3 regions of the Acidobacterium capsulatum ATCC 51196 genome follow, and region 2 is predicted to be linked to each of the others. Evidence: riboswitches for the same ligand, from Rfam matches in the RefSeq annotation. Region 2 holds a riboswitch; each other region holds the start of a gene.
What was found. Region 2 has a riboswitch for cobalamin ahead of ACP_RS02755 (TonB-dependent receptor). Riboswitches for the same ligand answer to the same signal wherever they lie in the genome.

Region 1 (9,876 bases), 1.4 Mb from region 2:
GCCATCAATGTCGACAGCATTCCGGGATCGCCGCCATTGAGTGGCAACTGCGTCACCCGTTCCTGTCCAACAACTTCCCCCTGATCGGCCCGTCCCTTATCCAGCAGGGCCTGGTCCGCGTTTACGGTAACCGTTTGCTGGGTCGCGCCAACCGCCAGCGAAAAGTTGATCACCGCCGTTTTGCCAACCTGCAGATTAATGTCGATTTTGTTTTCTATCTTGAAGCCCTGCGCCTCGGCCGAAACGGAATAGTGCCCCGGCGTCAGGTAAGGAACCGTATAATTCCCAGCCGCAGTTGTGATGGTCTGCAGATCAACGCCCGTGTCCTGGTTATGAACGGTGATTTTTGCGTGCGGAATTACCGCACCGCTCTGGTCGGTCACCAGTCCCGTGAACTCCTGCCCGAAGGCAGCCGCAGTGCCCAGGCTCATGAGAAGCAAGAGAATTTGTATGATCTTTCGCAATTTCTGACCTCAATAGTTAGTGATAATTTCCGGACTTTTATGTAAACGCTTGCATTCACTCGCAAACGTTTTCTCAAATGCATCGCGCCCTAGCGAACCATATGTAAACGATTTCAAAGGGTCTGTTTTAATGGGACGAACAATATCTTCCCGCCCAGGGGATTGTCAAGAAACAATCTCAGCACGCCGCCAGGCCCGGGCATCTCGCAGGAAACACCTCCATTTCCCAGCGCCCCGGGCACCATCTCCGGCACTCCTTACACCGTTTCGTCCGATGTCTGCCCTCAGCCCACGCACGTTCTGAGATACGCATGCAGCAGCGTCAGCAGCTCCTCGCGCAGCACAGGCAGATGCCGCTCCGGAGACTTCGACTCAAGCAGGCGGCGCGAGATACCATTCAGCGCGGCCGAAACCACCGAAGCCACAAGTTCCGGCTCTTTCGTCAGGCCTTCCGGTGCGGTCGCGAACATTTCAGCCAATGCATGCCGCACCCGCTTCCCCGCAGCTTGAGCAATAGCCATGCCATCCACATCCGAACTGACCGAGTAGAGCACCGCACTCTCCTTCACGTTGCGCATCTTGGCACCGAGATAGGCGTCCACCAGCGCAGTGGTCATGTCCGGCAACGGCCGCGACCGCTCTAGACGGCACACGTGCTCTACAGCCGTTTGCACGCCTTGAATGTGACGTCGCAACGTGGCCTGCAGCAGCGCGCTCTTGTTTGGGAAGTACTGATACAGCGTGCCGACGGAAACTCCAGCGCGATGTGCCACGCGCGTCGTGGTGAGACGCTCTTTGCCCACGGCGACCAAAACCTGAATGGTCGCCTGCAAAATCGCCTCTACTGTTTCCGACGAGCGCTGTTGAGCGGGCTGTTTACGCGGTTGCAGTGTAGCTTTTGTGGCGCGGGGCAAATGCGAACTCCAAACCTGAAGATAGCTTCATCTAAACACAGGAAGCAGAAAGTTTCTGCAATCAACCGCCCTCTGCGAGGGCTTGGAGAGCATGTATGACTGAGGCAAAGAAGCTGGGCGGTACCTTCACACTATCCGGCACCGACGTGACGATGCATCGCATGGGCTATGGCGCCATGCAGCTTTCAGGGCCGCACATCTTCGGCCCGCCAAAGGATCGGGATCAGGCCGTGGCCGTGCTGCGCGAGGCAGTAAACGCGGGTGTGAACCACATCGACACAAGTGATTTCTATGGCCCGCATGTGACCAACCAGATCATTCGCGAGGCGCTGCATCCTTATCCCAAAGAGCTGACCATCGTGACCAAACTGGGCGCCAGGCGCGGCGAAGACGGCTCCTGGAATCCCGCGCAAAGCGTCGAAGATCTGCAGCAGGGCGTGCACGACAACCTGCGCAACCTGGGCGTGGACGTGCTCGACGTCGTGAACCTCCGCCTGATGGGCGACCGCTTCGTCCCCAAAGAGGAGTCGATAGAAGAACGCTTCACCGCACTGGCGGAACTGCAGCGCAAGGGGCTCATCCGGCACCTCGGGCTGAGCCACGCTACGCCCTCGCAGGTGGAAGAGGCCCGCAAGATCGCTCCCGTCGTCTGCGTGCAGAACCATTACAATCTCGCGCATCGCACCGAAGATGCGTGGATCGACGCTCTGGGCAAAGACGGCATCGCCTATGTGCCCTACTTCCCGCTCGGCGGATTCACGCCCCTGCAGTCGGACGAACTCTCGGCCGTAGCGGCAGAGCTGGGCGCGAGCCTCATGCAGGTCGCGCTCGCATGGCTGCTGCATCGTGCAGACAACATTCTATTGATTCCCGGCACGTCATCGCTCGCACACCTGCGTGAGAACCTGGCGGCTGCCGATCTTGTGCTGGCCCCCGAAGTGCTGGCGCGGCTCAACGCCATTGCCACTCCTGCGCAAGCTGCGCACTAACAACCCTCACCAAGCCCGCCCGGATGCACGGGAATCGCGCACCCGGGCATGCTTTTCAGTAGACTGGGAGCGTGCAGGTCAGATCGCTCACGGGCGATCTGTTAAACGGGAAGCCGGTGTAAATCCGGCGCTGTCCCGCAGCGGTGATGGGAACGAAAGGTGGCACGGCGCAAGCCAAGCACTGTCTCCTCAGGAGATGGGAAGCGGCCATCCGGTAGATTGCCCAGAGTCCGAATACCGGCCTGCCGCCACCACCATGGAAGCGCTGGACGCTGACCATGGGTGCGCCGAGAATGCCGCTCTCGTGGATTGGAACGGTGATTCATGCATGCCCCAGGGGTGTGCCTGCGCATGGGTGGTTCTTTCATGTAACAAGGAGAGAACCAAATGGCCACCGATGAAGCATCGACTTCCCTTTCGCTCAAGACCGCCAATCTTGGGTTTCCCCGCATGGGCCAGCAGCGCGAGCTGAAGTTTGCACTCGAAGATTACTGGACCGGTAAATGCACTGAAGAACAGTTACAAAATGTCGCGGGGCAACTACGTCAGAGCCACTGGGAGTTGCAAAAGACCGCCGGCATCGACTTCATTCCCTCCAACGACTTCTCGCTCTACGACCAGGTGCTCGACATGCTGGTGCTGCTGGGGGCGACACCGGAAAGATTCGGCACAGACACGGTTACACTTCCACGCTACTTCGCCATGGCTCGCAACAGCCGCGAGCAAACCGCGATGGAAATGACGAAATGGTTTGACACCAACTACCACTACCTGGTGCCGGAGTGGAGCGAAGGACTCTCCTTCAAAATCAACAGCGCCAAACTGCTCGGCGAGGTGCGGGAGGCACGTGCGCTCGGAATTGAAACCCGCCCGGTATTGATTGGCCCTCTGACACTTTTACTTCTGGGCAAGGGTGTAGACGCATTTGACCCATTCACAGTTACAGATCGCTTGATCCCCGCCTATCAGGCGGTTCTGGCCGAGCTTGCCGCAGAAAACGTGGAGTGGGTGCAGATGGATGAGCCCATTCTCGCCACGGATTTGCCGGAAGGCGCAGCGGAGATCTTCCGGAAAGCCTATGCCGCATTCGCCCTGAGCCCGGTGAAGCTGATGCTCACCACCTACTTTGAGCGGCTGGGCGACAATCTTCCACTGGCGATTGCCGCCCATACGGCAGGGCTGCATGTGGATGCGGTGCGCGCTCCCGAGCAGATAGAGGAAGTGATCGACGCCCTGCACCCGGATCAGGTTTTGAGCGTGGGCTGTGTGGATGGCCGCAACATCTGGCTGACTGATTTCTCCGCTGCTGACGCCATGCTGCGGCAGGCCGCCCGCAAACTCGGGCAGGCGCGAGTGATCGCTGCTCCGTCTTGCTCGCTGCTGCACGTGCCGCATACTCTGCGCGGCGAAACGCAATTGCCCGCACGGATGCGCGGCTGGCTACGCTTTGCCGAAGAAAAGTTGGCTGAACTGACAGCGCTGGCCACGGGCGACCCAGCCGCTGCTGCAGAAAATGCGGCAGCGATCCAGGACCGCGCCGCGGCCGAATCCTCAACCAACGCCGCCGTGCGGGCGCAGTTGCACGCGCTGAAGGCAAGCGACTTCACGAGGTCGTCAGCCTATCCCGAGCGGGCGCGCGTGCAGCGGGACCAGCTCCGACTGCCGCTTTTTCCGACGACGACCATTGGCTCGTTTCCGCAAACATCGGAGGTGCGCAAGCATCGCGCGGCGCACAAGCACGGGCATGAGACGGCCGGGCAATATGAGACGTTTTTGCGCGAGGCAACCGCGCAGTGCATCCGGCAGCAGGAGGCCATCGGGCTCGATGTGCTGGTGCATGGCGAGTTCGAGCGCAATGACATGGTGGAGTACTTCGCCGAATTTCTAGAGGGCTTCGCATTCACTCAAAACGGCTGGGTGCAGAGCTATGGCTCGCGCTGCGTGAAGCCGCCGGTGATCTTTGGCGATGTGTCGCGGCCGCGCGCGATGACGGTGGAGTGGAGCCGCTATGCGCAGTCCCTGACCGAGCGCCCGGTGAAAGGCATGCTGACGGGGCCCATCACGATTTTGCAGTGGTCGTTTCCGCGCAATGACATTCCCCGGCAGCAGATCGCCTGGCAAATCGCCCTGGCATTGCGCGACGAGGTGCAGGATCTGGAGGCCGCCGGCATTCGCATCATTCAGGTGGATGAACCGGCCTTGCGCGAGGGGCTTCCGCTGCGCCGCGCCGACTGGGCGGCCTATCTGGAGTGGGCCGTGCAGGCCTTCCGGCTGGCCACAAGCGGCGTGCGCGACGAAACGCAGATTCATACGCACATGTGCTACTGCGAATTTGAGGATGTGCTGCCGTCGATTGCGGCGCTGGATGCGGACGTAATCTCCATGGAGGCGGCGCGGTCGCGCATGGAACTGCTCGACGCGTTTCGCGAGCATGGATACCCGAATGAGATCGGGCCCGGCGTGTATGACATTCACTCGCCGCGCGTACCCAGCGTGGAAGAGATGCACGAATTGCTGCGGCTCGCCGCGCGGGTGCTCAAGCCCGGGCAGCTCTGGGTGAATCCGGACTGCGGGTTGAAGACACGCAAGTGGCCGGAGACCATAGCCGCGCTCACCAACTTGTGCGCGGCGGCGGAGCGGCTGCGAGAGGAAGCCGGCGCGTAAAGACCACATGGCAGCAGGCACTCGTCCTGCTGCCATGTCTGGTTGGAGCAATCTATTTTGTAGAAGCTTGAATCACGGGAGGATTCACGACCGCGGCACGCACGGTTTCGTCAGAAGCAATCAACTGCAGAAGGGCTTCTGATAGCTTCTGATCCTCGGCAGCCGCTCTCCGCAGTGCCGCCGGATAGCGAATCCAGAGCTGAAGTCCACCATCCAGTAGCTGAATGCTCGATTGCACATGCGGAGGATCTAGTGGCATGTCCATCCAATTTTCCATCGCGCGATGTTGATGTTCCACATGAGTGCGATAGGTTTCGTAAATCTGCTGCACACACTCGATCATGCGCTGCGCGGCCGTGCGATAGTCCTTGTCTGAGGCCAGCTTCACGATGACCTGATGCCATGTATATTCCGTGCCCGGCAATTGCTTGTAAAGAGGAGTGAGCGCCTGGAAGAGAATTGCGTTGGAAAAGATAGCGATCCGTCCGGTAGCTTCCGACAAGCTGCCATTGGACGCGACTTCGAGCACGTAGAAGCGCAGCAGCCCTACCTCAATGACATCTCCGGTCACATTGGCAATCGTGATGCGGTCGCCCACACGAACACCGTAGCGCCCGATGATGAAAAAGTAGGCAGCAAGAGAGAGCAGAATGGTCTGCAGTCCGACGGCGAGGCCCGCGGTAATGAAGCCGGCAAACGTCGCCAGCGAACTGAATTGAGTCACAAAGCCAAAGATCAGAATGATGCCTGTCAAGAAGCCCATGATGAGCCGCCGCAGCACGGTCCACTGACGCCGGCGGCGCAGGTCTGTCACATAGCGGGCCGTTATGCGACGCCAGATCGTGCCAAGCACAAAAATCAGAATCAGAGCCGCAGCTATAACGGCTACCCGGGTCAGTAGCGAGGTAAGTATCTCGCGATACTCCTCATCCACAGAGGCACGCCATGACTGCAGTGCCGCCTGCATCTGGTCCAGCTCCAGCAACTCATTGCTCAAAGGCACCGAGGCCGCAACGATCGACTGGAAGTTATGCGTCAGATCATCGTATTGCTTGCGCACATTCGCAGTATCATTGAGCGATCCGCTCTTCGCCCTGGATGGTTTCGCCGCAGCTGCCGCCTCGGACGGCGACGGCGTTTTCACCATCTGCTCGCCTCGCGCCACCGTTGCCCGCAGGGTAAGAATCAAAGGCTGGCGAAGTTCCGTAACCTGCTGGCGCAGATCGCCAGTGGTATCCAGAAGCCGGTCGAGAGAGCTGCGTGTATTCAGTAGCGAGAAGAGCACCTGCGCTTTTGTGATCACACCGCCATCCCGGGCACTTGAGAGGCTCTCCAGCGTGGGAGCGGCAAGACGAATTTTGAGATTCGTCAGATCCGGTGCAGTAGCTTCTACTTGTTTCACCTGGCTCTCCAGCGCAGTCACTCCTTTTGTTCGGGAGTCCTTTGTCAGGCGAACCAATGCATCGGCAATCGCATTGTTCAGTTCCATTTCGCCCTGGACCTGCTGCAACGCCTGCTGAATCTTCTGTACCTGAGGGCCTCGGGCTACCGCGGACTGGCGCAGGAGAATACTCTCTTGCAGCTTGAGACTGGTAACGCGCTGCGCGACTTCCATTCTGAGCGCCTGAATGCGCTGCATCCGGGAGGGTTCCGCGCTCGAAGCGCTTTGCTGCTCATACGGCTGCAACAGGAGAGCCTCGGCCTGCGCCGATTGAAATGCACCCATTGCAATATTGGCGGCGTCATCCACAACCTGATTGCGATAGATCAGATCGCTCGGCTCGCCCACTTTCTGCATGGGCGATTCTGCCTGCCGCCAGTAACGCAGCACCGCATTCAGATGACGCAATATCTCCTGATTTCGAGCTGCCGGATCGCGCAGGAGCGGGCTCGCAATGGAAGGATCGAGAGGGACCGGAACAGGGGCCACAGGAGCCGCCTGCGATGACGGCGGCCGGTCTTTGGGGAACGCGCCCCCCGTCTCGTGAGACGAAATGGAGCGTGGACTTTGCGCCCGGCATATCTCGCCGGGCAAAAGGGATGCAACCATCAAGAGCGCCGTACCGGCCGGCAGCCCAACACGGCGTAGCAAAGAGCGATGCAAGCGGATGAAGCCTCCACGCGACTGGTCATTCCTATCATGCCAGAGGAACGGGAACACTGCGGAGTACACGGGAGTGCAGCAGACAGTCTCCAGGCAAGTTGTGCGCTGTAGCGGAGCGGATGCGGAAGGGTGTGAAAGCATAAGCAGTGCGGGTTCCCAGGTCCGAACAGACGGACCTGGGAACTCCCGGCTTCGTTTGGCTGAGAGATAATCGGGATCTCTATCGCCTTTGCCGGTAAGGGGGCACCAGGCTTCCGGCATAGCAATTCGAGGGGAAATTACCGTCAGCAACGGGAAAAGAAAAGCCCAGCCGAAGCTGGGCTTTTTCAAATTGCGCCGTGAGGCGCGATTGCGTGGACGGCGAGTCCTTATTCGGACGCGGCCATTTCTTCGGCTTCGCCTTCGGCGCGCATCATTTCAAGCTCGCGCTCTTCGGCTTCATGCTGCGCAATGACTTCCTGCTGCACGCGGGCGGCCGCTTCTTCGAGCTCGGGTGAGAGCTGAATGTTGCGGTAGTACTCCATGCCCGTGCCAGCGGGGATCAGGCGGCCGACGATGACGTTCTCCTTGAGGCCGCGCAGGCCATCGATGGCGCCGTTGATGGACGCCTCGGTGAGTACGCGCGTGGTCTCCTGGAAGCTGGCGGCCGAGATGAAGCTCTCGGTCGAGAGCGACGCCTTGGTGATGCCGAGCAGCAGCGGACGGCCCACGGCCGGGCGGCCACCCTTGGCGATGGTGCGGTCGTTCTCTTCGCGGAAGCGGAACTTGTCGACCTGCTGTTCAAGCAGGAACGAGGTGTCGCCGACTTCCTCGATCTTCACCCAGCGCAGCATCTGACGCACGATGACTTCGATGTGCTTGTCAGAGATGGCCACGCCCTGCAGACGGTAGACTTCCTGGATCTCATTGACGAGATAGGCTTGCAGCTCCTTCTCGCCAAGCACGGCCAGAATGTCATGCGGGTTCAGCGGACCATCCATCAGAGGCTCGCCGGCGCGGAGGCGCTCACCTTCCTGCACGTTGACGTGAATGCCACGCGGCAGGGAGTATTCGCGCTCTTCGCCATTGTCGCCCGTGACGTAGATCTTGCGCTGGCCCTTGCTGATTTCGCCGAAGCGCACCACGCCGTCGATCTCGCTGATGAGAGCGGTCTCGCGGGGTTTGCGGGCTTCAAAGAGTTCAACGACGCGGGGCAGACCGCCGGTGATGTCCTTGGTGCGCGTGGTTTCGCGCGGAATCTTCGCAAGGATGTCGCCGGGCGAGACCTCATCGCCGTCCTGGATCATGAGGTGGGCGCGGCTGGGCATGATGTAACGCTTGTTGCCCTTGGAGCCCTTGACGAGGATGGCCGGCTGGCGCTTTTCATCGGCAGATTCGCCGACGACCAGACGCGAGAGACCCGTGACCTCATCGACTTCCTCATGCAGGGTGATGCCTTCCTGCAGATCCTTGAACTGGATGGTGCCGCCGATCTCGGTGAGAATCGCGAAGGTATACGGATCCCACTCGACCATGCTGTCGCCCAGCTTGACCGTCTGGCCATCCTGCACCTTCAGCTTGGCGCCGTAGACGACCTGGTAGCGTTCCTTTTCGCGGCCGCGATCATCGAGCACGGCAATGGAGCCGGAGCGGTTCATCGCCACCAGGTCGCCCTGTTTGGAGCGAACCGTGGTGAGGTTGATGAAGCGAACCATACCATTATTTTTGGCTTCGACGCGCGACTGGTCGCTGACGCGCGATGCCGTACCACCGATGTGGAAGGTACGCATCGTGAGCTGCGTGCCTGGTTCGCCGATCGACTGAGCCGCGACGACGCCGCAGGCTTCGCCCAGTTCCACCAGGCGGCCCGAACCGAGGTTGCGGCCATAGCAGAGAACGCAGATGCCGCGGCGCGATTCGCAGGTGAGCACCGAGCGAATCTTGACGCGCTCAATGCCCGCTGCCTGAATGGCGCTGGCCATGTCTTCGTTGATCTCCTGGTTGACGTCGGTAATGACGTTGCCCTCGAAGTCCTTGAGCTTCTCGAGCGTGACGCGGCCAATGATGCGGTCGCGCAGCGGCTCGATGATCTCACCGGACTCGATGATGGGACCGACGTAGATGCCTTCCTGCGTGCCGCAGTCATGCTCGCTGACGATGACGTCCTGCGCCACGTCGACCAGGCGGCGGGTCAGGTAGCCCGAGTCAGCCGTCTTGAGCGCCGTGTCGGCCAGTCCCTTACGGGCGCCATGCGTCGAGATGAAGTACTCCAGCACCGTGAGTCCTTCACGGAAGTTTGCCGTGATGGGCGTTTCGATGATTTCACCCGACGGCTTGGCCATCAGTCCGCGCATGCCCGAGAGCTGGCGAATCTGCTGCTTCGAACCGCGGGCGCCGGAGTCGGCCATGATGTAGATCGGGTTCATGGCGCCGGCCTTGTCGGCCTTCTTCATGTTGTCGAACATCTCGTCGGCAACCTTTTCGGTGACCGACGACCAGATGGAGATGACCTTGTTGTTGCGCTCGCCGTTGGTGATGGCGCCGTCCAGGTACTGCTGCTGCACGGCGATGGCCTGCTTCTCGGCGTCGCTGACCACGGGGTACTTGGTGGCCGGGATGACCATGTCATCGAGGCCCACCGAGAGACCCGAGCGCGTCGCGAACTGGAAGCCCAGCTCCTTGATGCGGTCGAGCATCTTCACCGTGATTTCAAGGCCGAGGTTCAGGTAGCAATAGTTCACCAACTGGCCGATGCCCTTCTT
Region 2 (9,876 bases):
AATCATGAAGGCATCTGACTACATTGCGTCCGTGCTGCAGCAACAACGGGTCGCGGCGGTTTTTGAGCTGGTCGGTGGCATGATCACGCACATGATCGACTCGGTATTTGTCCAGGGCGAGGTTCCTATCGTCAGCATGCATCACGAGCAGGGCGCAGCCTTTGCGGCTGAGGCTGTCGGAAAGATTACTGGTATTCCCGGCGTTGCCATGGCGACCAGCGGGCCGGGGGCCACCAATCTGCTGACAGGTGTGGGCAGTTGCTATTTTGATTCCAGTCCCGCGGTTTTCATTACTGGGCAGGTAAACCGGCATGAGCAGAAGGGAAACCGAGCCGTCAGGCAGTTGGGATTTCAGGAAACCGATATTGTTTCCATGGCGCGGCCGGTCACCAAGCACTCCGTGTTGGTGCAGGATGTGCGCGACCTGCCCAACACTCTCCATGGCGCATTCCGGCTGGCGACGGACAAGCGGCCCGGCCCGGTGCTGATTGATATCCCCATGGATGTGCAGCGAGAGAATGTGGAACCGGAATGGCTCATGCATCATGCTGCGGATGCTCCTCTGCTGCCAGAGGAGCGGGATCTTGTGGCGCTAAAAGAGGCTTTGCTCAAGGCACAAAGGCCTCTTGTTCTTGCAGGAGGCGGGGTTCGCGCGGGCCGCGTCACCGCTGAATTCCGCCAGATGGTGGAGATGCTTTCCATCCCTGTTGTGCATTCGCTGATGGGCGTGGATGCGTTGCCATGGTCGCATACGCTCAATGCGGGCATGATCGGCAGTTATGGGAACCGCTGGTCTAACCTGGCCATTTCTCAATGTGACCTTCTTGTGGTGGTCGGCAGCCGGCTGGATGTGCGGCAGACGGGTGCGGATACGCAGGGGTTCAAAGAAGGACGGCAGATATTTCATCTGGATTGCGACGCCGGTGAGATGAACAACCGCGTCACGGGTTGCCACGCGATTCTGGGTGAGCTGAGGCCGGCACTTCTTGCCTTGCATGAGATGCTGCTTCCCATCCGCGACACTGTTGCCGCGAACTGTATGCATTGGCTTGGCGAGATTGCAGCCTTGCGCCGGCGTTGGCCTGATACGCAGGAGATACCCGATCTTCAGGGGATCAACCCTAACAGCTTTATGCACGGCCTGTCGCAAGCCGGCGCTTCGGCCGGAGCCTATGTGGTGGACGTGGGCCAGCACCAGATGTGGGCCGCGCAATCGCTTGAAATTGCGGACGACCAGCGCTTTCTCACCTCTGGGGGCATGGGTTCGATGGGCTTTGCCTTGCCGGCTGGTATCGGCGCCGCCATTGCCCTTGCGGGCCAACCAGTCGTGGTAATTGCCGGTGACGGTGGCTTTCAATGCAATATTCAGGAGTTGCAGACCGTTGCCCGCCTTGGACTCCCGATCAAAATCGTGGTGGTGAATAACAACTGCCTGGGGATGGTCCGCCAATTTCAGGAGTCCTATTTCAAGGGACGCTACCGGTCTACTCTTTGGGGATACACGGCTCCGGATTTTGAGGCGGTTGCCAAGGCTTATGGCATTCCATCCAAAAGCATCTCCGATCCCACGCAGATAGCTTCCGCGTCGGAATGGCTCTTCGCCGATCATCAGAGTCCGGCTCTGTTGCAGGTGATGGTATCTCCCAATGCAAATGCTTATCCCAAGTTGGCTTTTGGCAAAGGAATGACCTCCATGGAGCCGCAGGAAAAGCCCATCGCGATGGAAGGGACCTAAACCGGCTGGCCTGTTCACTGGAGGCAAAATTGTCTGGAGGAAAGAAAAATCCCCCTTCCTATGAAGGGGGATTTTTGGCTTTCAGTACGAGCTACTGCTGCTGGCTGTCGTTCTGGCGCTGTTGCAATTGCGGAGTGGTGGCCGGATTTGGAATGATCTGCTGCCCGTCCTGATTCAGATAGACCGGCACTGCCGCCGGAGCCTGCACCTTGAAGTCGAGCCGCTGTTCCGGCTGCAGCACGATCTCTTCGCCGCGGCGAATATTGGTGCCCGCGCCCAGCGCTCCGCCTGAGAGCGCGCCGATCGCCGCGCCTTCGCCGCCGCCGGCCAGCGCGCCGATGATTGCGCCCAGCGCCGCGCCGCCCCCGGCCTTCACTGCCGTATTTTTACCGCGTCCCTTGCCTTCACTGGAAAGTGGATCGGTGATCAGCCCCATCTGCTGTTGCCCTTGTGGCGTATTCAGCGTAAAGCTGATCAACTCCAGTGACAGCTCAGGGTAGCCGGCAAACCGGCCGGCCGCTTTGGCGCTGATGACACGGCCCACAAACACTGTTCCGCGAGGGATCAGCACGTAGCCCTTGTGCGTGATGTCAGAGAGCAGCGTCGCGTGAAACGGATCGTTCGCTTGTGCCGACTTGGTGTTGATCTGCTCCACCAGGCGCACGGGCAGTACCGTTCCTGCCGGAACATTCAGACTCCGCATGCTCGCGAACTGGTCGCTCGGGGCTGCCTGATTCTGGTCCTGTGCCGGAGGCGGCGGTGGAGGCGTGCTCGGCTCCGATGCTGCCGGTTGTGATTCCGAGCCGGCAGGCACCACGTTGAGGTTATTCAAAACCGTCTTGACGCCGTTGATGTTGGAGATCTCTGTCGAGGCCAGCACCTTGGCGGCATAGCTGGTCACATTGCCGGTGAGCGTGACCACCCCGTGCGAGACCGAAGGAATGATGGTCATGCCGTTAAAGGCAGGTTCGGTGGCAAGCGTGCGGCTTACCTGAATTAGCACCTGATGGTCGGTCGGCCGGTGAGTCTGTGCATGAACGGCCATGGGCACAAGAGCAGCACATAAAGCAAAAGCGCGAAGCGAGCGAAGCATAATCACACCTCAACTCTCTGATTCTAGACGAAGAGCATTGGTCGCGAAAAAGTTGGGGCCTGCTTGCGAGGGCTACTGCTTCGCCGTCTGAGGATGAGCCGGAATCACCTTCCAGATATCCGGATCTTCCTGCCCAAGCACCCATGAGCAGAATCCCCAAATCCCGTACTGCTTCGCCAGATCGTAGCGCGCGGCAAAGGTGCGCTGGTCGGTGTAGAAGACCCACTCACGCATCTGATCGCGATAAAACCAGAAGTCGGTTGCGTGATCCACGGGGTCCCATTCCTGGTGGCCATGATAGGTGTTCAACAGGAAAAGCGCATTCCGTCCCGAAATATAGTCAGCCGTTGGATGCGGGGAAGCGTGCTCCTTGCCGAAGCCGGGATCGCCGGTATACCAGTGATAGCCGTAGAGCGGAATCCCAAGAGATAGCTTGTCTTTGGGCACAACCTTCAAGGCATACTTCAGGTTTTCCAACGTCCACTGCCAGCCCGCTACGGGGCCCGGAACCGTCCAGCGGGTGTGCTGGTCATAAGTCATCAGGCAGATGAGGTCGGCCGACTGCGCCAACGCCTTCAGGTCATAAGCGCCGCGCCAGTTGGTGAACATCCAGCGCGAAAATGCCGTCTCTCCGGGATAGCCCGGAGCATTGGGCACGGTTGCGATCTCCAGTTGCAGGCCCGCGCGATGCATCACATCGGCGCTGGTCTTTACGAGGGCTGAGAGCGCGTCGCGATCCGTCCACAAAACATTCTCAAAGTCGATCTGGAAGCCGGCATAGCCATACGTCTTCGAGGCCTCCACCATTCCGGCATTCATGGCGGCCTGCGCCGTGGGCGAGTGCAGAAGGGTATGCAGCTCTTTCTGATTGGCCAGTCCCATCAGCGCAATGACAGGAATGTGCGCCGCCTTCGCGTCGCGCATCACTACTGGGTCCGGCTCGCCGGCGACCAGACCGGTCGCATCGACCGAATACCAGGCGGGCACGAGAATGTCGATCTGGCTCTTGTGCGCCTCAAAGCTCTCGACCGAAGCGCGGTCGCGCAGCATGTAGAAGAGAGAGCGCGTGCGGGCCTGGGCGGCGAGAGGGAACGTTACCAGAAGAACCAGAGCTGCGACAAACAAGCGTTTCATGGCACAATCCTTTCACAAAAACATCTAAAGACGGGATGAAGAGTAGCTATTGACCGCTCTGCAGTGCCTTATGAATCGCCTCTTCCGCCAAAGGAGCCATGATGGCGAATCCCTTCGCATTTGGGTGAACGCCGTCAAACGAGATGCCCGGCTTCATGGCGCCGTTGGGCAGCGCCAGCGCGTCGTAATAGTCGAGGTAGACGAATCCATTCTGCTTGCAGTACTGCCGCAGCCATTCGTTCACCTCATGAATGCGCTGCACCGGATCAATGCCAGGCCGCCATGGATAAGCCGCCGCTGGCGTGATGGAAGCAAAGATCACCTTGATGTGATTGGCTTCTGCAATTTCAGCCATGGAGCGGTAGTTGTTCTCAATCATGTTGTTGGTGGTGGGCCCAGTGTTGCCCGCAATGTCATTCGTGCCGGCAAGAATCAGCACGACGGCCGGATGCAGATTCACCACGTCCTGCTGAAAGCGGATGAGCATCTGTGGCGTTGTCTGCCCGCTGATGCCGCGATTCACATAAGGCTTGCCCGGAAAGAACTCGCCTGTGCCCTTCATGCGTCCCCAGATGTCAGTGATGGAATCGCCCATGAAGACCACACGTGATACGCCCGCCGCAGGAGGAGGCAGTTCCACGTCGGCCTTACGGTAGCGCGCCAGATCGGGCCAATCCTGCAGGGTCTTTTTCATCTTCGCGAACTCCTGCGGATTGCAAGGCGCAGCAGCCGTAGCCGTGGTGGCGGTGGTCGATTGCGGAGTGTTTGCGGCCAGCGTGGGCGCACAGCAGATGGAAGCCATCACAGAGAACAAGGCAAATTTCTTCAGCATGCGGGAAATCCTCCGATAGAAGCAGCCAGAGTGTGGCTGGAACTGAATGTGCCGGTCGCATCCTTTTTACAGAATCCGTGGCCGATCGTGCCACTCTGCCAACGATATGGCCGGCATCACGGCGTGCGGCGGTTTCTGTTGCCCCTTTCCGGCTTGTAGTGACATCCAACAGGGGAAGGTTTACAAAGGAAGGCGAATGGAGACTCAACACTCAGACGCATTAGTGTTCTTCGGCGCAACGGGAGATCTGGCTTACAAACAGATTTTTCCCGCATTGCAGAGGCTGGCCAAGCGCGACCGCTTGGTGGGCCCGGTCATCGGCGTAGCGAAAGCTGGCTGGAACCTCGATCAACTCAAGGCACGCGCCAAAGACAGCGTGGAAAAGCACGGCGGCATCGATCCTGAGGGGCTGGCCAAGCTGCTCGACCGCATGAAATATGTAGACGGCGACTACGCCGATCCTGGAACCTTTCGCCAGGTGCGGGCCGCGCTTGGGGACGCAAAGTCTCCGCTCCACTACCTCGCGATTCCTCCCAGCCTCTTCGCGGTCGTCATCCAGCACCTCAAGGAGTCGGGCTGCGCCGAGGGTGCGCGCGTCGTGATCGAAAAGCCCTTTGGCCATGACAGACAATCGGCCGCCGCGCTGAATGACAAGATTCATCAGTATTTCCCTGAAGAGAACATCTACCGCATCGATCACTACCTGGGCAAAAATGCGGTGCAGAATCTCATCTTCTTCCGCTTCGCCAACTCGATTCTTGAGCCGGTCTGGAACCGCCAGTACGTCGAGTCGGTGCAGATCACGATGGCCGAGCAGTTTGGCATCCAGGGCCGCGGCGCGTTCTACGACGGCGTGGGCGCCATCCGCGACGTGGTGCAGAACCACCTCATGCAGTTGCTGAGCAATATCGCCATGGAGGCGCCTCCGTGCCCCGACGTGGAAGCGCTGCGCGATGAGCGCGCCAAGGTACTCAAGAGCGTGCAGCCCATTCGCCCTGAGGATGTGGTGCTGGGCCAGTTCGAGGGTTATCACGATGAGCCGGGCGTCAAGCAGCAATCCAATGTGGAGACCTTTGCGGCGCTCCGAGTGCATGTCAATTCCTGGCGCTGGCGTGATGTGCCGTTCCTGATTCGGACCGGCAAAAACCTGCCCATCACCGCGACTGAAATCACCGCCAAACTGCGGCAGACGCCGCCTGTTTTCTCAGAGACGGTGACGCCGCAGAACTATGTGCGTTTTCGCCTCAGCCCCAAGCCTGAGATCGCCATCGGCGCTTCGATCAAAGAAGCAGGCGAGCGTCTGCGCGGCTGCATGACCGAGCTGAATGCCGAGCAGCAGTGCGGGGAACTCGACCTGCTGCCGTACGAGGAACTGCTCGATGACGCGGCTTGTGGCAATCCGGTGTGGTTTGCACGTGAAGATTATGTTGAGCGCTCGTGGGAACTGCTGGACGACGTTCTGCAACATCGGCCGCAGGTGCATGGCTACAAGCCGGGAACCTGGGGTCCTGTAGAGGCGAATCGGCTGGCTGAGGATGTTGGCGGCTGGTTGAACCCGCGCTAACCTCTTGTATTTGAGCCGCAAGGCCGGAGACCGGGTGCAGTTACGCACGCTGGCTCCGGCTTCTGTTTTTGTGCGTCTCGTGAGCTTTTCGCGGCGGTCAAAAATTTTGACACCGTGTTACGGCACGGTTATAAAAAGAGATTCCGGCGTTGCCCGGAAACTTCTGCGGAAGGCTGGTTCTACGCCCTTCTGCTCCGTTGTTATTCGTAAACGCTTTGGGATGTTCGGGAAGGCGGTGAAAATCCGCCACTGCCCCGCAACTGTAAGCGCGTTCGTGTGCTTTCTCGTCTGTTGAATACAGAGGGCACACAGAGGTCCGGGCGTAGGATGCCACTGGAGCAGATGCTCCGGGAAGGTGATTCCGCGATGCCGCCCGGCTTCGATTCCACAGGGAATGAGCGCCTAAGTCAGGAGACCGGTCCCATGCGCCTTTTTCACCGCGTTCCGAGGGGAACGGAGGACACTATGGCTCATGCTTTTTGCCGTGCGGCTCGCCGGCTGGCTGTCTATCTCTGCGCATCTTCTCTCGCCTTGCTGGCGCCCTGCGCCGCCCGCGCCGTCACCGTGCATGGCACGATTACTGATCCTGTGGGCGAGGTCATTCCCAACGCCATCGTCACGCTCATGCACAACGGCCACGTCGTCAAGGTGACCCGCTCGCATGCCGACGGCAGCTACGAGCTGCTCAGTGGGCTGAGCGGCCGCTTTTACGTGCTGGCGACAGGGAACTCGTTTCGCCAGATCACCACGCAGAGCTTTTATGCGGGCAAGCTCGATGACGTGGTGCAGAATGTCACGCTGGAGCCGGCCTGGGTGCGGCAGCAGGTGATCGTCACCGCTACCGGAAACCCCACGCCGCAGGCGCAGGTCTCAGCCCCTGTGAGTGCGCTTGGCTTTACCGATTTCAAAAACCGCGCCGGTATGGTGGATGCTCTGCGTCAGTTGCCGGGACTCAATGTGGTGCAGTCAGGCCAGCGCGGCGCCATCACCTCAGTCTTCATTCACGGCGGCAACTCCAACGCCAATCGTGTCATCCTCGACGGCGTGCCCATTGAAGACATCGGGGGCCAGTTTGACTATTCCATGCTCGCCACCACGGGCATCGATCATGTCGAGGCCTATCGCGGCCCTGACAGCGTGCTCTACGGCGCCGATGCCGCCGCCGGGGTCATTGCTTTCACGACGCCACAGGGCAGCACGCCCTTTCCCAGCCTGCTCTACGAGGGCGACGGCGGCAACTTCGGCACTTACCGCAACCAGGTGCAACTGGGCGGCATGCGCAACAATCTTGACTATTACGGGGCCTTCAGCGACCTGCAGACGCAGAACTCCATCCCGAACGATGAGTATCACCTCATCACCTCCGTCGCGAATCTTGGCTATGACCTCAGCGCCAACACCGGCCTGCGCGTCATCGTCCACCAAATCAACCGCGCGACCGATCTGCCCGGCACGTATGCCTTCTTTGGCCTCTCGAACGACGGCAAAGAGTCCGATCAGGATACTTTTCTCTCGAGCACGCTGACCCACTCCTTCAACGGCGCCTGGACCGGCCTGGTGCGCTATGGTCTTGTGCGCAAGCGCGAGCAGTCTGAGGTCTTTTACCCGGCAGGCAATCTGACGCCCGACTACGAAGGCGGGAACTACTACGGCAATGTCGTCACGATTCGCGGCGCGAACGGCTACTCTGTCACCGGACAGGCCATCATGAACTACTCGCCTGCCAATTACGGCGTCTATCCCAATGTGATTGACAACGCCAATCTGCGCGACGATCTCTACGCGCAGACCAACTACACCCTCAGCCCGGCACTGGTGCTCACCGGCAGCTTTCGCTTTGAAGATGAGCGTGGCTCTGAGTATTCGCAGGCCTACTTCCTCAACGACCAGCTCGAGCGCGCCAACTACGACTACAACGGCCAGTTGAACGGCCAGTTGAACAACCGCCTCTTCTACACGGCCAGCGGCACAATTGAGAAAAACGATCTCTACGGAACCGTCGGCGCGCCGCGCGTGGGCGCGTCCTATTACCTCATCAAGCCGGGCAAGGGCATCTTTGACGGAACCCGCGTGACCTTCAATTATGCCAAGGGCTATCAGGAGCCGACGCTGCTGCAGCAACTCGGTTCGCTCTATGACTTCCTGAACAAGAATGGTGGGCAGCAGACCGTAGCCGCCGATCACATCAGCCCCATTGGCGCGGAGCTGGCACGTACCTATGACGGCGGTGTGGAGCAGAATCTCTTCAACCAGCACGTCCTGCTTCGTCTCGATTACTTCCATGATGAATTCGGCAATCAGGTCGAGTCTGTCGGAGCCGCACTGATTCCGCAGCTTCTACCCAACCTGAGCACCGCGCAGCAAAAGCTGCTCGAAGCTCAACTCAATGCAGACGGCGCATACTCGCTCTATGTGAATTCGCAGGCCTTCCGCTCGCAGGGCATCGATGCTGAGCTGCAATACGGCGTTAACGCCAACATCTTCGTGCGCACCGGCTACACCTACACCGATGCGGTCGTACAGAAGTCCTTCACCTCAGATGCGCTCTCGCCGAGCTTCAATGCCAACTTCCCCAACATTCCCATCGGCGCCTACAATCCCTTGGTCGGCGCGCGACCCTTCCGCAGGCCGCCGCACACCGGCTTCACCTCGGTGACCTACACCGGCAACAAGTGGACCGGCGTTTTGACCGGCGCTTACGCCAGCCGCAGCGATGACTCGACGTTTCTTGGCGACTACGCCGGCGCGCCGGACGGCAGTAACCTGCTGCTGCCCAATCGCAACCTCGATCACGGTTATGCCAAGCTTGATCTGGCATTGACCTATCAGGTGGGCCGCCGCACGCAGTTCTATACGCAGCTCAACAATCTCACCAGCGACCAGCACATCGCACCCATCGGATACACCTCGCTGCCCTTTAATTTCCGCACCGGCCTGCGCATCGCGCTCGGCCATGAGCCGAATCAGTAGCTGAGCAGCCCGCTCGCAGAAAGCCACAGCCCCGGACACGGTTCCGTCCGGGGCTGTTCTGTTTGTGACGCGGCACGGGAGTAATTTCCGCCATTCGCTGCTGAAATTTATACTGGGTAGTATGGCCGATCAGCTTTATCTGAGTCTCTGGTACGCAAATTTTCGATTCCCACAGCTTCCTGGGGCACTCGACCGAGTGCTGCAGCAGTTTGCTGCTCTCGGCGGTACTGACAAAGTGAAGGCTGCGACCGTCTATCCTCTCAGCTGGAATGAGTCACCCATCTATCAGTGGGTGCATAGCGACAAAGACCCTGAGGAGAACGCGGAACCCGCTCAAGCCATCGCTCGCGCCATGGAAGCTCTGCATGAGGACTATGCCTACGAGTTTGAGGTGGAGTGGGAGCTTTGGACGCCCAGCGAAGAGGGCGGGGAAGAGCCGGGTTGGAAGCTCGAACCGCGCGTGGTGCGCGTCACAGGCTTCGGCCCGCAATTTGATGAAGGATCCTTTGATCAGAACGGACAGATTCGCATTGACCTCGGCACCGACA
Region 3 (9,876 bases), 1.8 Mb from region 2:
CCATGATGCCGACCCGCGTGACCATGATGAAGAAGTCGCTGGCCATGATGCGCATTCAGCCGCAGATGGACGCCATCAAGGCCAAGTATGCCAAGTACAAGGCGACCGATCCGCGCAAGCAGGAAATGAACAAGGAGATGATGGACCTGCAGAAGCGGGAAGGCATCAACATGTTTGCCGGCTGCCTGCCAATGCTGCTGCAGTACCCCCTGCTGATCGGCTTCTACCGCATGCTTGAGGTCACGATTGCCTTGCGGCACGCGCACTGGATGTGGCTGCCCGATCTTTCAGCGCCCGATCCGTATTACATCCTGCCCATCTTCGTGGTGGTGTCGATGTTCCTGGTGCAGTTCTTTACGCCGTCGCCCGGCGTGGACCCGGCCCAACAGCGGATGATGGCCTTCATGATGCCGGCCTTCTTCGGCTTCATGATGTTGCACATCGGCTCAGGCGTGGCACTCTACTGGGCCGGCGGCAACATTCTCGGCGTGGGCCAGCAGTGGGTGATGAACAGCACTGGCATGGGCCGCGAAATGAAGGAGCTGGCCGCAAAGCGCGCCGCAAGAAAACGAGCGCAAGGCGGCAAGGTGATCAACGCGCGGCGCTAGCTGCGAATTGCACTCCTCACAGAGAGCGGACGGGGATTCCCCGTCCGCTCTTTTCTTTGCAGGCTTCCGGGGCTGGCCTTTAGGGCGTGCTTTTGAGATGCGCTCTCGTGCATCACAACAGTCAGGAAAGGAGCGAATCGAATGTTGGCGGAGATTGCGTGGATTTCGCTGGGCGTTGCCTTTGCCTGTGCCCTGATCATTGCGCTGGATGAGGTGCGGCATCCGCAAAAGATGGGCGTGATGAATCTGGTGTGGCCCATCACCGCGCTCTACCTGAGCGTCTTTGCCCTCTGGGGTTATTTCAGCTTTGGCAGAAACAAGAGCGGCCACGGGCATCATCATGAGATGAGCCATCACAGCAGTTGGGAAGGAAATGACGATGATATGAAGATGGCACGCCGCGATCCAACCTGGCAACAAATTGCGATGGCGGCCAGCCATTGCGGAGCAGGCTGCACGTTAGCCGACGTGGTGTGCGACTTTGGCGTTTTCTTCGCCGGGCTCACGCTCTTTGGCAGCGACTTGCTGACCAAGTACATCATCGACTTCGGCGGTGCGTGGCTGCTGGGGATTGCCTTTCAGTACTTCTCCATTCAGCCGATGCGGCACTTGCCGGTGGGCCAGGCCCTGGCAGAGGCGATCAAGGCCGATACGCTCTCGATTGCAGCCTTTCAGGTAGGCATGTATGGCTGGATGGCACTCTCGTATTTTGTGTTTTTCCCCGCGCCGCATCTCACCCCGCTGCAACCGCAATATTGGCTCATGATGCAAATTGCGATGGTGTGCGGATTTTTGACGACGGCTCCCATGAACCGCTGGCTGGTGGGCAAGGGCATCAAGGAGGCCATGGGCTGAACGCGGGAACCGCAGGCTGGCGAATTCCGTAACAACAGGACGGAGATATACTCCTAGCGATAAGGAGCGCTGCATGCAAAACCGCATTCTGGGCACGACGATGCCCGCCATTGAGTTTCTTCTTGAACCGAACGAGGTCATCATCTCCGAGTCTGGCGAACTGTCGTGGATGACCGCGCCGATTCAGATGCGCACGCACACGCAGATGGGCGGCGGCGGCGGAATCTTTGGCGCCATCAAGCGCATGGCCGGCGGCGGATCGCTGTTCATGACCGAGTATCGCGCCATCGGCGCTCCAGGCGAGGTCGCCTTTGCCACCAAGGTGCCGGGACACATTGTCCCGGTGGAAGTAGGACAAGGCCGCGAGTTTTATATTCATCGCCATGGATTTTTGTGCGGGACTGAGCAGGTCACGCTGGGTGTTGGCTTTCAGCAGTCGCTCGGCGCGGGCATCTTCGGCGGCGACGGATTTCTACTGCAGAAGGTGGGCGGCAACGGCGTCGCGTGGCTCGAGCTTTCTGGCGAGGTGGTGGTGAAAGACCTGCGGCCGGGCGAGACGCTGCGGGTGCATCCGGGCCATGTGGGCGCGTTTGAGAACAGTGTGTCGTTCCAGATCACACGCGTGCCCGGCATCAAAAACATGATCTTCGGCGGCGACGGCATCTTTCTGGCGGCGCTCACCGGCCCTGGCCGTGTGTGGTTGCAGACGCTTCCGCTGGCAAATCTGGCGCATGCGTTGATGGAGTATCTGCCGCAGGGCGAGAATCGTCAGGTGGCGGAAGCCGGCGTGGTGGGCGGCATTGTGGGCTCGTTGCTCGACGGCATGCGGTAGAGGATTCTACCCGGGTCCGGACACACGGACCCGGGGCACCCAAAATGATAGTTTTCCGCCAGTTTTTATATGTAACTGTGTGACGTCTATTTCGGTTGACCCCTACTTCAAAATGCGATAGGGGAACGTGAACCGGCCAATCTGGATGAGCCGGTGCATTGACGGCGGCCAGATGCGGAAGGCCGTCACGCCGTGAATGGCGGGGTCGAGCACGGCTTTCACGTCGCCGGCAGGCTTGCCGCTGGCGGCTTCATAAATGCGAACCTGCAGCGCCTCATCCTGGCGCACGTAGCCGATCAGATAATTGCCCGGCGCCAGCTTCACGGGGTGGCTGGCCGAGCCGAGTTCCAGAGGCACCTGCGTCACAAAGTAGTGCGAGTATTTGCCGTCTGCCGAATAGCCGGCGGTGATGAGCACAACGCCGCCGATGAACTGGTCTTTGTTGTTGATGATGCCCGAAGCGGCGGGCATCTCTGTCTCAATGCGCTCGGTCACAACCGGCGCGCGGGCGGGCAGATAAGTTTGCAGCTCGCTGCGGCTTGCGGCGTGCCACGCGGCAGCCTCGGCCGGCGAGGACTGGGCGAAGGCGCGGGGCACAGCCCAGACGATTGCAGTGGGCAGCGCGAAGAGCGGGACACAAACAGCGAAGACGAGCAAGGGACGAAGAATTCGCATCAAGCCTCTTTTGAGCACTACTCCAGATGCACGAGGCCGCGTTGCAGCGCCGTGGTGGCTGCCTGCGTGCGGTCGCTCACGCCCAGCTTGCTGAGCAGGTTGTTGATGTGGGTTTTCACGGTGGCCTCAGAGATGTGCAGATCGGCCGCGATTTCGCGGTTGCTGCGGCCCTGCACGATGAGGCGCAGCACATCGAGTTCGCGGGCGGTCAGTTCAGAGCCGCTCATGCGTTCGGCGAGTCGCTCGGCCACCACCGTGGGAATGCGTGATTTGCCCGCATGCACCGAGCGGATGGCGGCGGTAAGGTCGTCCGCGTCCATGCCCTTGAGCAGGTAGCCTCGGGCACCTGCCTGCAGGGCACGATAGATATCCTCATCGCCGTCAAAAGTGGTGAGCACCACGATGCGAGCGCCCGGAGATTCCTCCCGAATGCGCGTGATGGCCTCGACGCCATTCATCCGCGGCAGTCGCAGGTCCATGATGGTGATGTCGGGCTGATGCTCACGATGCAGCGCGATGGCCTCGACGCCGTCGCCGGCCTCGGCAATGACTTCAAAGCCGGGCAACGTGTTCAGCAGCGCGACCAGCCCCTGGCGGACGATGTGATGGTCATCCACCACAAGAATGCGGATGGTTGCGGTGTGGGTAGTGTCGTCCATCATTTTTCTCCTCCGTCCCTTTTCAAAGGCAGCGTCAGATGTACCTCGGTGCCTTCGCCGGGGCGGCTCTCGATGGTCAGCTTGCCTCCGATGCGTTCGGCGCGCTCGTGCATCCCCGTGATGCCATAGTGCCCGGGACGCGCGGCAGGCGGTGCGCCGGAGAATCCTCTGCCATTATCCCGCACGGAGAGCTCAATTTGTCGCTCATGAAAGCTGAGACGCAGGGCAATCGATGCGGTTTCGGAGTGGCGAACAGCGTTGACGATCGCTTCCTGCGCGATGCGCGTCAGCTCGGTTTCCACTTCCGGAGTCAGCGGGCGATAGGCTCCATTCACCTCTAGCTGCGCCTTGATATTTGCGGGCGCGCAAAGATGATCGGCCAGTTTGCGCAGGCGCGTGGCGAGATCTTCCTGCTCGCTGCTCTGCGAGCGCAGGTCCCAGATGGAGGTGCGGGCGTCCTGCAGGCTGCTGCGTGCAAGCGAACGAGCGGTGTCGAGGGCGTGACGCGCGCCTTCGGTGGCGTTGGGCAGCAGGCGCGAAACCACCTCAAGCTGCACCGAGACTGCCGCGAAGCCCTGGGCCAGCGTGTCGTGAATTTCGCGTGCGATGCGGGTGCGCTCGCGCAATACGGCCTGAAACTCTGAGCGCACACGGCGCACGCGGCGGCGATATTCAAGGTAGATCAGCAAGGCCACGCCGAGCACCAGCAACAGGCGGAACCACCATGTCTGGTAAACCTGCGGCTCCACGGTGATCGCGACCACTGCAGCGTTCTGCGACCAGAGGCCGTCCTGATTTGAGGCCAGCACGCGAAAGGTGTAACGCCCGGGCGGCAGGTTGGTGTAGTAGGCGGTGCGCTGGTTTCCGGCGTTGATCCAGCGGGGGTCAAAGCCGCTGAGCTGATAGCGGTAGCGCACCTTTTGCGGCGCGGCAAAGCTGAGGCCCGCATAGTGGAAGGCCACGCGCGTGCGGCCCGGCGGCACGCGCAGATGCGCAGCGAGCGGCACAGGTGCATCATCGATGCGCACACTCTCGAGCGCGACCAGCGGCGGCACGCGATCCATGGCCATGTGCGCGGGATTCACCGTGGCCAGCCCCTTGAGAGTTGCGAACCAGAGCGTTCCATTTGCCGCGCGCCACGCTGCCGGATGTCCGCCGCTGCTGCACTCGCTGATGCCCATGCCGTCTGACGCGCCAAATGTGGCGATCGGCAGGTTGCGAATCTGGTGCGCGGCGAAGCGGTTGAGTGCTTCCTCGCTGACGCGATCAATGCCATGCGTCGAGCTGAGCCACAGGTAGCCGCGCGTGTCGCCAAGAATGCCGTAGATGCTTTCGGGCAGACCCGTGGCTTTGGACGAGATGCTGGTGAAATGGCCGTTCTGGTAGCGGTCGAGGCCGCCGCCCTTGGTGGCGATCCAGAGCGTGCCCTGCGCATCCTGATAAAGCGCGGTGACAATGTTGCTGGAGAGGCCATCGGCGGTTGTGAAGTTCTGGAATTTTCCGTTGCGCAGCCGGGAGAGACCGCCCAGCGTGGCAACCCACAGGGCATGGTCGCGGCGGTCTTCAAGCATGGCGCCGATCAGGTTGCCGCCGAGGCCGTCCAGATCGGTATACGTGGTGAATTGTCCGCCGGAGTACCGCGTGAGTCCCCGGCGGGTGCCGATCCAGAGCGTCCCCAGTGCATCGACGAAGAGCGAGCGCACAAAATCATCAGGCAGGCCATCGGCCGTGGTGAAAATGCGCACGTGATGGTTACGAATCTCATCCAGCCCATCGGGAGTGCCTGCCCATAGGGTGCCGTCGCGGCCCGGCGCAAGCGCCATGACGATGTTGCTGGAAAGTCCCTGCGCGGTGGTGAGCGTGGTGAAGTGACCGTCACTGTCGCCGCTGAGCCCGGCTCCGTTGGTGCCTGCCCAAAGGGTGCCATGAGTGTCCTGCGTGACCGAGAGCACATAATTGCCGGCCAGGCCATCGCGAACCGTGAGGCTGGAGAAGGCCAGACTGCGCAGCACGCCGAGTCCATTGGATTCAAAGCCGAGCCACAGATCGCCCTCGCGGTCTTCATAAGCTGAGAGCACGATGTTGCCGGCCACTTCGCTGCGGCTCGGCAGCGATTCCATCAGGCCGTTGGCAAAGCGCGCCAGGCCGCGATTGGTGCCGATCCACAGCGCGCCTTCACGATCATGAAAGAGAAAATTGATCTGGCCCGAGGGCAGGCCATCTTTTATTCCGTAACGGCGGGCGTGATGGTGGCCCACGAGGAAGAGGCCTTCATCCGTGCCGACCCACATGTTGTCTGGCGAAGTTGTCGAAGGCGCGAGCGCGGAGACAAAAAAAGGACCGGACAGACCCAACACGTGCAGCGTGCTGCAGTCTTTTGCCGTGCATACTTCTACGCCCGTGGGGGTGCCAGCCCAGAGTGTGTGCCCGGGGCCGGGCGCCATCGCCTGCACCGGGACACGCGCGCCCACCACCACGAAATGGCTGGACCCGGCTGCGGCGCGCAGCAGGCCCTCGCTGCTGCTCACCCAGAGCGCGCCATCCGGCGTTTGCAGCATGCTGCTGGCCTCGGTGAGCGTGGCCTCGGTGGCCAGCATGAAGCGGCCCCCGGTGAAGCGCTCAATGCCGGAAGCTGTCAGCGCCCAGATGTCTCCGGCGCGGTCCTGAAAGGTGGCATAGGTCTCGCCGGTGGGCCAGGAGTGAAAGTGCCCATTGCGCTCGCGGGCGACGCCGGCTGCCGTGCTGATCCAGAGTGTGTCTGAGAGCGAGCCGTCTCGGCTCTGCATGAGGTGATAGATGAGGTCGCTCGGCAAGCCCTTATTCTTCCGGCTGGTGAAGGCGGTGAACTGCTCGCCGTCAAAGCGCACCAGTCCTCCTTCAGTGGCAGCCCATAGAAAGCCGTCACGCGTCTGCAAAATCGAATGGACAGTGTTTTGCGGCAATCCGCTCTCGGTCTGCCAGACCTGCGCGCCATCCTGCCGCAGCGGCACGCGCGGGTCGAGCGCGCGAGCGGCACAGGCGCTCAGCGTGAGGGCAAGCGCAAACAAAAGGCGGCGCAGATGCAGCGAAGAATTCATGCGGGGCAATGCTCTCGCCATGGTACACAGCCGAGGCTGCGGCGCTCTGCATGAAGCCTTGGCCGCGCGACACATTTTGCGCAAACTGCGCCACTGAAAGCACATGGACGCGATTCACACAGGGGCTTCCACATTTGCACAAGCACCACAATATTTAGCGTTTGACTCACCCAGATGTGCCTGATACGGTGGTTTTACTTCGCGGTGCCGGATCGAGAAATCCGGCTGAAAAGGGAATCCGGTGCAATTCCGGAACTGCCCCGCAGCGGTAAGCAGGAACGAAAGCTCCAAGGGTAAGCACTGGCCCGGGCATGGGCTGGGAAGCGGGAGCAAATAGGCAGCCTGCGAGTCCGAAGACCTGCCACGAAGACATTCGCGGAATCTCCGAGGGGAGAGGATGTGGCAGTGGTGTCATGTGCCTGCAGCACGGGCATGCGCTGTCTCTTCCTTCTTTTGTCGTGTGGAGATGAAGGAGAGCAGTAATGGCGACCACCCACCCCAGCGTATCGGGCACTCTGCCCGGTTTCCCGGCCAAGGAAGAAATTCCGGTAATGCACGTTCGCAAGCGCAACGGCGAGCTTGAGCCCGTGGACGTGAACAAGATTGTGCGTGCCGTGCAGCGATGCAGCGCCGGGCTGTCGCAGGTGGACGCCATTCGCGTGGCCAGCAAGACGATTGGCGGCCTCTATGACGGAGCCACGACGCGCGAATTGGATGCCATCTCGATTGATACGGCGGCCTCACTGATCGCCGAGGAGCCGCAGTACTCCAAGCTCGCGGCACGGCTGCTGCTGGGCACGATTTTGAAAGAGGTCGCCGGGCAGAACCTGCACTCGTTCTCGCAGTCTATTGAATATGCGCATCAGGAAGGCGTGGTGAATGCGGCGACGGCTGAGTTTGTGCGTACCCATGCTCGCAAGCTGAATTACGCGATTGATGAGCAGCTCTCTGACCGCTTTGAGTTCTTTGGCCTGCGCACGGTCTATGACCGGTATCTGCTGCGCGACCCGCTCTCGCGCAAGGTGATTGAGACGCCGCAGTACTTCTTTTTGCGTGTGGCCTGCGGGCTCGCGGGCACGCCGCATGAGGCCATCGAGTTCTACCGGTTGATCGCCTCGCATGACTATATGCCGAGTTCGCCGACGCTGTTCAACTCCGGCACCAAGCATCCGCAGATGTCGTCCTGCTATCTGCATGATTCGCCGTCTGACTCGCTCGAATCGATCTACGACACTTACAAAGACGTGGCGCTGCTGTCGAAGTTCTCCGGTGGCATCGGGCTGGCCTTTCACCGCGTGCGCTCCGAGGGGTCGCTGATTCGTGCCACCAACGGCTTGTCGAATGGCATTGTGCCGTGGCTGCGCACGCTCGACAGTTCCGTGGCCGCAGTCAACCAGGGCGGCAAGCGCAAGGGTGCATGCTGCGTCTATCTGGAGCCGTGGCACGCCGACGTGGAGCAGTTTCTCGAACTGCGCGAGAACACGGGGGATCTTTCGCGCCGCACCTACAATCTGAATCTCGCGAACTGGATTCCCGACCTTTTCATGCGGCGTGTGGAAGAAGACGGCATGTGGTCGCTGTTTGATCCCAAGGTGGTGCCACAGTTGCCCGATCTGTATGGCGTGGAGTTTGACGCGGCCTATGAAAAGGCCGAGGCCGAGCAGCTCTACGCCCGCCAGATCAAGGCGCGCGACCTGTATGCGCGCATGATGCGCAGCCTGGCCGAGACGGGCAACGGCTGGATGACCTTCAAGGACGCCTGCAACCTGAAGTGCAACCAGACCGGCAAACCGGGCAATGTGGTGCATCTCTCCAACCTCTGTACCGAGATCACTGAAGTGACCTCACGCGACGAGACGGCGGTGTGCAACCTCGGCTCCATCAACCTGGCGCGGCACGTGGCCAATGGCGCTTTTGACTTTGAGAAGCTGGCCGAGACGGTGCGCGTGGCCGTGCCGATGCTCGATCGCGTCATCGACATCAACTACTACCCCGTGCATCAGGCAGCGAGCGCAAATTCACGCTGGCGGCCCGTGGGCCTTGGGTTGATGGGCCTGCAGGACGTGTTCTTCCAGTTGCGGATGCCATTTGATTCGCCTGAAGCACAGCAGCTTTCCACGCACATTCAGGAGGAGATCTACTATCACGCGCTCGCGGCCTCCTGCGAACTGGCCGAGAAGCAGGGTGCACATCCTGCCTTTGCGGAAACGCGTCTGGCGGCCGGACAACTGCAGTTTGATCTGTGGGGTGTGAAGCCGGCGGATGAAGCGCGCTGGAACACGCTGCGCGCGCGCATCCAGCAGCATGGCGTGCGCAACTCGCTGCTGATCGCCATTGCGCCGACAGCGACGATTGCCTCCATCGTGGGCTGCTACGAGTGCACGGAGCCGCAGGTGTCGAACCTCTTCAAGCGCGAGACCCTCTCGGGCGAGTTCCTGCAGGTCAACCGCTATCTGGTTACAGACCTGAAGGAGCGCGGCCTGTGGAACGAGGAACTGCGCATGCGCCTGAAGCTGGGCGAGGGTTCGGTGCAGGCCATCGATGGAATTCCCGACGACCTGAAGCAGATTTACCGCACCGTCTGGGAGCTGCCGATGCGCGCCATCATCGATCTGGCCCGCGAACGCAGCCCCTTCATTGACCAGAGCCAGTCGCTGAATCTCTTTGCCGAGTCGCCGAATATCGGCCGCCTCAGCTCGATGTATATGTATGCGTGGAAGAGCGGCCTGAAGACGACCTACTATCTGCGTTCACGTCCGGCGACCCGCATTGCGAAGACGACGGTGGCCAGCGCCAAGAATGCCACAGCCGCCGTAGCGTGTTCTCTTGAAAATCCAGGCTCCTGCGAAGCCTGCCAGTAAAAGGAGTTGGTGATGTCCTCTGTACAAGCGCCAGAAGCGATTCTCGATCCGGGCCTCTGCCTGACACTGCGGCCAATGCGGTATCCGGTGTTCTACGACATGTTCCGCGATGGCATCAAGAACACCTGGACGGTCGAGGAAGTGGATTTTCAGACCGATCTGGTGGACCTGAAGCAGCGGTTGAGCCCGGCCGAAGTGCACCTGATTCAGCGGCTGGTGGCATTTTTTGCCACGGGCGACTCGATTGTTTCGAACAATCTGGTGCTGAATCTCTATAAGCACATCAATTCGCCTGAGGCCCGGCTTTAC

Region 1: it holds a riboswitch for cobalamin, as region 2 does, so the genes downstream of both, metE (5-methyltetrahydropteroyltriglutamate--homocysteine S-methyltransferase) here and ACP_RS02755 (TonB-dependent receptor) in region 2, are expected to answer to the same signal.
Region 3: it holds a riboswitch for cobalamin, as region 2 does, so the genes downstream of both, ACP_RS10070 (ribonucleoside-diphosphate reductase subunit alpha) here and ACP_RS02755 (TonB-dependent receptor) in region 2, are expected to answer to the same signal.

The regions. Positions count from the first base shown of each region.
Region 1 covers NC_012483.1:3,396,707-3,406,582, reverse strand. The annotation lists gene ACP_RS13960 (TonB-dependent receptor domain-containing protein) at 1-431, opposite strand, end outside; gene ACP_RS13955 (TetR/AcrR family transcriptional regulator) at 749-1,378, opposite strand; gene ACP_RS13950 (aldo/keto reductase family oxidoreductase) at 1,474-2,367, shown strand; cobalamin riboswitch at 2,426-2,627, shown strand; gene metE (5-methyltetrahydropteroyltriglutamate--homocysteine S-methyltransferase) at 2,755-5,031, shown strand; gene ACP_RS13940 (mechanosensitive ion channel family protein) at 5,084-6,961, opposite strand; gene rpoC (DNA-directed RNA polymerase subunit beta') at 7,504-9,876, opposite strand, start outside.
Region 2 covers NC_012483.1:651,177-661,052, reverse strand. The annotation lists gene ACP_RS02780 (thiamine pyrophosphate-binding protein) at 5-1,735, shown strand; gene ACP_RS17110 (BON domain-containing protein) at 1,827-2,780, opposite strand; gene ACP_RS02770 (glycosyl hydrolase family 18 protein) at 2,901-3,962, opposite strand; gene ACP_RS02765 (SGNH/GDSL hydrolase family protein) at 4,009-4,794, opposite strand; gene zwf (glucose-6-phosphate dehydrogenase) at 4,991-6,358, shown strand; cobalamin riboswitch at 6,560-6,796, shown strand; gene ACP_RS02755 (TonB-dependent receptor) at 6,824-9,328, shown strand; gene ACP_RS02750 (hypothetical protein) at 9,525-9,876, shown strand, end outside.
Region 3 covers NC_012483.1:2,467,634-2,477,509, reverse strand. The annotation lists gene yidC (membrane protein insertase YidC) at 1-608, shown strand, start outside; gene ACP_RS10095 (DUF4396 domain-containing protein) at 750-1,463, shown strand; gene ACP_RS10090 (AIM24 family protein) at 1,537-2,295, shown strand; gene ACP_RS10085 (hypothetical protein) at 2,398-2,970, opposite strand; gene ACP_RS10080 (response regulator) at 2,988-3,629, opposite strand; gene ACP_RS10075 (sensor histidine kinase) at 3,629-6,706, opposite strand; cobalamin riboswitch at 6,892-7,086, shown strand; gene ACP_RS10070 (ribonucleoside-diphosphate reductase subunit alpha) at 7,189-9,567, shown strand; gene ACP_RS10065 (ribonucleotide-diphosphate reductase subunit beta) at 9,580-9,876, shown strand, end outside.